3 regions of the Streptomyces sp. NPDC059092 genome follow, and region 1 is predicted to be linked to each of the others. Evidence: riboswitches for the same ligand, from Rfam matches in the RefSeq annotation. Region 1 holds a riboswitch; each other region holds the start of a gene.

The links. Region 1 has a riboswitch for cyclic di-AMP ahead of ACFXPL_RS12470 (transglycosylase SLT domain-containing protein). Riboswitches for the same ligand answer to the same signal wherever they lie in the genome.
Region 2: it holds a riboswitch for cyclic di-AMP, as region 1 does, so the genes downstream of both, ACFXPL_RS32330 (transglycosylase family protein) here and ACFXPL_RS12470 (transglycosylase SLT domain-containing protein) in region 1, are expected to answer to the same signal.
Region 3: it holds a riboswitch for cyclic di-AMP, as region 1 does, so the genes downstream of both, ACFXPL_RS13030 (peptidoglycan DD-metalloendopeptidase family protein) here and ACFXPL_RS12470 (transglycosylase SLT domain-containing protein) in region 1, are expected to answer to the same signal.

The regions. Positions count from the first base shown of each region.
Region 1 is NZ_JBHZEJ010000016.1:22,456-24,708, forward strand. Features, by position in the region: gene ACFXPL_RS12465 (amino acid permease) at 1-172, shown strand, start outside; gene ACFXPL_RS12470 (transglycosylase SLT domain-containing protein) at 300-1,079, opposite strand; cyclic di-AMP (ydaO/yuaA leader) riboswitch at 1,084-1,248, opposite strand; gene ACFXPL_RS12475 (enolase C-terminal domain-like protein) at 1,804-2,253, opposite strand, start outside.
Region 2 is NZ_JBHZEJ010000081.1:8,827-11,079, reverse strand. Features, by position in the region: gene ACFXPL_RS32335 (transglycosylase family protein) at 1-88, shown strand, start outside; cyclic di-AMP (ydaO/yuaA leader) riboswitch at 889-1,061, shown strand; gene ACFXPL_RS32330 (transglycosylase family protein) at 1,067-1,813, shown strand; gene eno (phosphopyruvate hydratase) at 2,086-2,253, shown strand, end outside.
Region 3 is NZ_JBHZEJ010000017.1:20,115-22,367, reverse strand. Features, by position in the region: gene ACFXPL_RS13035 (tyrosine-protein phosphatase) at 1-699, opposite strand, end outside; cyclic di-AMP (ydaO/yuaA leader) riboswitch at 1,138-1,304, shown strand; gene ACFXPL_RS13030 (peptidoglycan DD-metalloendopeptidase family protein) at 1,309-2,253, shown strand, end outside.

The DNA.
Region 1 (2,253 bases):
GATGTGGCTCTTCCCCGGCCTGACCTGGGTGACGCTCGCCGCGATGGGGACGGTGTTCGTCCTGATGCTCAGCGACGACACGGCCCGCCCGCAGCTCCTGTGGTCCCTGGGCGCGACGGCGCTGGTCCTGGCGGTGGCGGGGATACGGGAGCTGCGCGCGCGGCGTGTGTGATGTGGGAGGGCGCGCACGGCGACTGGGTGTGGGCGCGCGCACAGGGACGGGCCCCGGCTCCGCCGTCGCTGGACGGCGGGGCCGGGGCCCGGTGTGTTCGCCGCCCGTCGGGGCGGCGCGGGTCCGCTCAGTAAGGACCGTTCACGTTGTCGATCGAGCCGTACCTGGCGGCGGCGTAGTTGCACGCGGCCGTGATGTTGGCGACCGGGTCGTAGCTGTCCGTCGAGGTGCCGGGCACGTGGTACGCCTGGAACGTCGGGGCGATGACCTGGAGCAGCCCCTTGGACGGGACGCCGTTCTGGGCGTTGATGTCCCAGTTGTTGATGGCGTTCGGGTCGCCCGAGGACTCACGCATCACGTTGCGGTGGATGCCCTCGTAGGTGCCGGGGATCCCGTGCTGGGCCATGACGTCCAGCGACTCGCGGATCCAGCCGTCCAGGTTGTTGTCGTACGTCTTCACGGCGGCCTGGGTGACGGAGCCGGTCGTGGCGGACTTCGTGCTCGCCTCGACGGCCGGCTTGGCGGCGGTGGCCGACTTGGTGGCGGTGGCCGCCGTCTTCCCCTTGAGGGCCAGCTTCAGGCCGGGGTGGATGTGCGACGGGTTGGCCCCGACGGCGCTCCGGTTGTCCGCGTAGAGCTTCTTCCAGCCGCCGCTGACCGAGTGCGCGTGCGCGATCTTGGACAGGGAGTCGCCCGAGACCACGACGTACGTGGTGGCCTTCTGCACGGCGGCGGGAGCCTCCGCGACCTTGGCGGCGCTGACGTATCCCGTAGCCGGGGTCGCCGCCTGGGCGGTGGCCGCGGAGACCAGCGGAATCGCGAGGGCGGCGCCCCCGGTGCCCACCGCGACGAGGCGTCGGGCGATCGAGCCAGTTCTGGGACGGCGGTGCTTGGCGTTTCTGGGCACGACGAATTCCTCTCCGTCGCCTGCGAGGTGAGCTGTCGGGTTCGGACTGGAGATGTCCGGCCGTACGGCGATGCGTACGGCTTCACCCCAAGCCGTTCCGGAAGATCCGGACCGGCGACTTACCTGGGTCCCCCGCTCCTGCCTTCTGACGGATAGGTGTCTGGGTTTCCGGACAGCGGCAGGATTGGGCGTTCCATCCGGATGGACGAGAACGTAAGCGAGATATCAGGACGGCACAAGTTCCGAATTTTCGGTGCAATAGCCCCTTCGATGCCGTCCCGGGAACTCAACTTTCCTCTCTCGCGAGAGAAAACGCCCACCTCGCCCCAGCCGTCGGCCGACGCGGCAGTGACGCACGTCACGAACGTAACGGAATAATCGGACAGGCAAAAGACCTTTAAGGCGTCAAGAACGCCCAACACTACCTATATTCACTTAACGGTAAAGAGGGACAAAACGCCCTTATTGGGCACACGTGGATGAGCGTGCCCCCTCGCCCCCTCACCCGACGCTCCGACAACTGGGAACATGTCGCGGGAATTGACTCGGGACGTCACCGAATTCGCCCGGGGATTCGCCGTGGTGACGGCCTGTCGCATCACGCGGCGCCTCCCGATGCCTTCCTCCACGCTTTCCGCGATATCTTCCGGCCGTCGTCGTAGAGGTCGGTCATGAGCGTGGCAAAGGGGGCCCGAACGGAACGGCCCCCTCACCTTGCCCCGCCTCACCTCACCAGGCAGGGACGCTTACTGTCGAACTCCCAGTTACCCACCAGGAAACGCATCGCCGCGGCGTCGTCCCGGCCGGAAAGGTTCTTCTCCACATACAACTCGTGGGCCGCGAGGAGCCGGTCCATGTCGAGTTCGACGCCGAGACCCGGAGTGTCGTCGACCGTGACCTCGCCGCCGACGATCCGCGGGGGCTCCACGGTCAGCCGCTCCAGGCCCTCCTGCCAGATCCAGTGGGTGTCGAGGGCGTTGTACTCACCCGGGGCCGCGGCCCCGCAGTGGGCCATCATGGCCAGCGAGATGTCGAAGTGATTGTTGGAGTGGCAGCCCCACGTCAGGCCGGTCTCATGGCAGAGCTGGGCCACCCGCACCGACCCCTGCATCGTCCAGAAGTGCGGGTCCGCGAGCGGGATGGAGACCGACTGCAGCGCCATCGCGTGGGTGAG
Region 2 (2,253 bases), on a different contig from region 1:
GCGCGAGGTGGAGAGGGTCGTCACCACGGTCGGCGGCCACCTCACCCTGGCGACCGGCGGGCAGAAGGTCGTCGGCGGCTGGGTCTGAGCCACCCGCGCGAGGCCAGGGGCCGGCGGTTCCGATGACCGGAGCCGCCGGTTCCGGCGTTGGCGGCCTGCGGCTCCGGCGACCGGGGAGAGCGGTCCCGGGTCCGGAGCGGGCTGCTCCGGCGCCCCGGGCCCCCGGTTCCGGCGCCCCCGGTCCCCGGCCGCCGGCTCCCGGTCCCCGGCCCCCCGGTCCCTGGCCTCCCGGCTCCGGCGCCCACGGTGCCGACGACGGCCGCGGGCGGCTTCGGCACCGGTGTGTGTTCCCCGGCGACCGGAGCGTCTGATTCCAGGGCAGGAACGCCTGGTTCCGGGGCTGGAGCCGCCGCTTTCGGGGTCGGAGCGGCCGGTTTCGGCGCCCCGGGCGGACGGCTCCGGCGGCCACGGTTCCGACGGGTCCGGCAACCCGCGTCGGCCGCCCCGCGACCGGAGCGGGCGGCTCCGGGGCGGGCGCGGGCGAGTGCCGTTGAACGGGGCCCCGTTGACGTCTCTTCGGCTGCGTCCGTCCTGGCCAGCGCCTCCGATCTCCGGGCGGAACACGGTCAGTTAGCGACCGTATGTCCACTTCTGTGCAAGTGAGACAAGGGTCTCTTCGCCGCAACTCGGGCTCTTCTCCCCGGGGGTTGGGTCAATCCGGTTCTCACCTGCGGAAACGTATTGTCCGCCGGGGGAGGTAAGGGCGTTTTTTCCGGGATGTGCTCCTTTGAACAACGGGCAGGGCTGTGATTACGGTCTGAACCGCTCGCACCGCGGGCCTCGTCGACCGTCACGCCGAATCCTGCCGTCGGTCGGGGGGAGTAATCGTCGCTTCAAGCGCCGAAGGCAGGAGCGGGGGACCCAAAGGTTTGTGCCGGGCCCGGCCGTCGAGAGACGGCTGGAGGCCGGCTTGGGGTGAAGCCGCGTGTGCAAGCACGCGGCCGGGCAACTCATTGGCCCGAACCCGACAGCTCACCTCGTAGGCGTCGGTGAGGAGATGTGTTCCATGCAGCTGCGTTCCAGCAAGGCCAAGCACCGTCGCCCGTCCAAGGCCGTTCGCTACGTGACGCTCGCCGGGATCACCGGTGCCGCCGTCGCGGCCCCCCTGCTCGGTGCCACCGCCGCCTCCGCCGCCACCACCTCCGAGTGGGACCAGGTCGCCCAGTGCGAGTCCGGCGGCAACTGGTCGATCAACACGGGTAACGGCTTCTACGGCGGCCTGCAGTTCACCCCCTCCACCTGGGCCGCGTACGGCGGCACCTCCTACGCCCAGCGCGCCGACCAGGCATCCAAGTCGCAGCAGATAGCCGTCGCCGAGAAGGTCCTCGCGGGCCAGGGCAAGGGCGCCTGGCCGAACTGCGGCGTGAACCTCTCCGGCGCCTCGAACGGCGGCGGCTCGACCGGCTCCGGTTCCGGTTCCGACTCCGGTTCCTCCAGCTCCAGCAACTCGGGCAGCTCCAGCAACTCCGGCGGCTCCAGCAACTCCGGTACGCAGAAGTCCGCCCCGAGCCAGCAGGCGCAGCCGCAGCAGTCGAGCCGTGACGAGGCGCAGCCGGCCTCGCGCGGCCAGAGCCGTCCCACCACGATCAAGAAGGGTGACGGCGAGTACAAGGTCAAGTCCGGCGACACCCTCTCCAAGATCGCCACCGCCCAGAAGGTCAAGGGTGGCTGGGAGAAGGTCTTCGACCTGAACAAGGACATCGTCCCCGACGCGGACGTCATCTACCCGGGTCAGCAGCTCCACCTGAGCTGACCCGTTCTCCCCGGCCCGGCGCGTCACCCCCGTACGCGCCGGGTCGGGCCCCGTATCCGCCGCTCGCCGTCACCGGTCCCGCTACCGGCCGGTAGCGGCGGTCCGTACGAACGGTCCGTACGAACGGTCCGTACGAACGGTCCGTACGGGCGGTCCGTACGGGCGGGAGCGTCTTAGGGGGCGGGCACCGGCTGGCCGATGACCCGGAGCCGGTTAGGCTCATGGCGCAAGGCCAAGAGACCCTGCACCCACGCGTCACATCCCAGAAGGAGATGCTCGTGCCGTCCATCGACGTCGTCGTAGCCCGGGAAATCCTCGACTCCCGTGGCAACCCCACGGTCGAGGTCGAGGTCGGCCTCGACGACGGCAGCACGGGTCGTGCTGCCGTCCCCTCCGGTGCCTCCACCGGTGCGTTCGAGGCCGTCGAACTCCGCGACGGA
Region 3 (2,253 bases), on a different contig from region 1:
GGCGGCGGCGAGGTATCCGGCGCGGGCGTCGAAGAGCGGGCTGAGCAGCGCCATCGCCTCGCCCGAGGCCGCGCCGGGCGTGCGGTCGGCGCGGCGGAAGGCGTAGCGGCGGTGGGGGTCGTTCGACTTGAGGTAGTCCGCCTCGATCGCCTCCGGCTCGACGCCGACCGCGAGCAGCGCCACGGCGACCGAGATGCCGGCCCGGTCCTTGCCCGCCGCGCAGTGCAGCAGGGCCGGGAGGCTGTCCGCGGCGAGCGCGTGCAGCAGGCGGCTGTGCTCCGCGGTGCGCTGCGTGACGATCGCGCCGTACGAGCCGGTCATCCGGGCCGCCGCTCTGCCGTCCCCGAGGAGCGAGCGGAGCTGGTCGAGGTCGCCGTGCCGGACCATCCGCCAGAACTCGGCGCCGTCGGCCGGGTCGGAGAGCGGGATGTTCACGTGGCGTACGCCCGTCAGCTCCACGTCCGCGCCGTCGAGCTTCAGATCGGCGGAGTTGCGGAAGTCGAAGATCGTGTGCAGACCCAGGCCGGCGAGGAAGACGGTGTCGTCGGCGGTGGCGTGGGCGAGATGTCCGCTGCGGTAGAGCGCGCCGTACCGTACCCGCCGTCCGTCCACGGTCGGCAGGCCGCCGACATCACGGAAGTTGCGTACTCCGGACAGCTCGGGCTCGGTGGACGGGACCTGCGGTGACTGCTGCGTCACGCCTGCTCCTCCAGGTCTGCCGTCGGCGCTGTTCGCCGGCGGAGTCGGTTGCTGACCCTACGACATCTGTTCGGAGGCTGATCGGTTCCGCGCGGTGGTGCGGGAGCGTCCGCGTACGGACAGGACGCGAGGGGAGGAAACGCCCAAACAGGCATCTATCCGGATTGACTGATTCCATATAACCTGCCCCGATCGAGGGGGAGATGGGTGTCGCCGGGTGAGCAGGATCATATCCGTGACGTTCCGTGGCGGCGGGGCGAAAGGGAAAGGCCACCTCGAAAGGGATTTGGAGGGAGGCCTCCACGCAGGGTGACCGGCGATCTTCCGCCGGAGAGGAGTGTGCGCCGCCGACGGAAAAGGGTGGCTTGTTCCGGCCGTCCCACTCGCCTACGTTCACCCTCAATCCGAGCGGAACGCCGAATCCTGCCGCCGCCTCGGGGACACCATCCACCCATTCACGCGTGGCAGGAGCGGGGGACCCAGGTAGTACGCCGTTCCGGTGCTCCGGCATCAGGGACGGCTCGGGGTGAAGTCGCGCACCATGCGCGGCCGGGCATCTCCAGCCCGAACCCGACAGCTCACCTCGCAGGCGCCGGAGAGGAATTCGCCATGCCCGCGAAGGGTAAGCACCGCCGTCCGAGGACCAACCCGTTCTCGCGCGGATTCATCGCCGCCGGAACCGGTGGCGCCGCCATCGCGCTGCCGCTCATCGGCGCCACCGGCGCGCACGCCGCGCAGCAGGCCGCGCCCGCCGCCGCCCCGCAGGCCGCGCCCGCCGCCGCCCCGCAGGCCGCGCCCGCCACCGCGCACACCGCCCAGAAGCTGCCCGCCGCGGCGCCGCAGGGGGCCGCCGCGACGCAGGTGACGCGGTCGGCGGACACGAGTGTGCACACGTACGCGGTGGTCGCGGGTGACTACCTCTCCAAGATCGCTGACGAGCAGAACGTGCGGGGCGGCTGGCAGCGGCTGTACGAGGACAACCGCCAGGCCGTCGGCGCCGACCCCGGGCTGATCCACCCCGGCCTGAAGCTCACCATCGGCGGCAAGCCCGCGACCGCCCGCTCGGAGGCGCCCACCGCCTCGAAGTCGTCGAAGACCTCGAAGCCGTCGAGGGCCTCCGAGCCGTCGAAGCCGTCGTCGAAGGCCGCCTCGTCCGGCAAGTCCTCCACGGCGGCCAAGAGCGCGGCGCCCGCCGCCAACTCCGCCGCGCGGAGCAGCGCTTCCGGCTTCACCCTGCCGGTCGACGGCGTCGGTGTCGGTACGGCGTACCGCGCCGCGGGCGGAAGCTGGTCCAGCGGCTACCACACCGGTGTGGACTTCGTGGCCTCCACCGGCACCACCGTGAAGGCGGTCGGCGCGGGCACCGTCGTGACCGCCGGCGACGGTGGCTCGTACGGCAACCAGATCGTCATCCGGCACGACAACGGGATGTACTCCCAGTACGCCCACCTCTCGTCCCTCTCCGTCTCGGCCGGCCAGAGCGTCACCCCGGGCCAGCAGATCGGGCTCTCCGGGGCGACCGGGAATGTGACGGGACCGCACCTGCACTTCGAG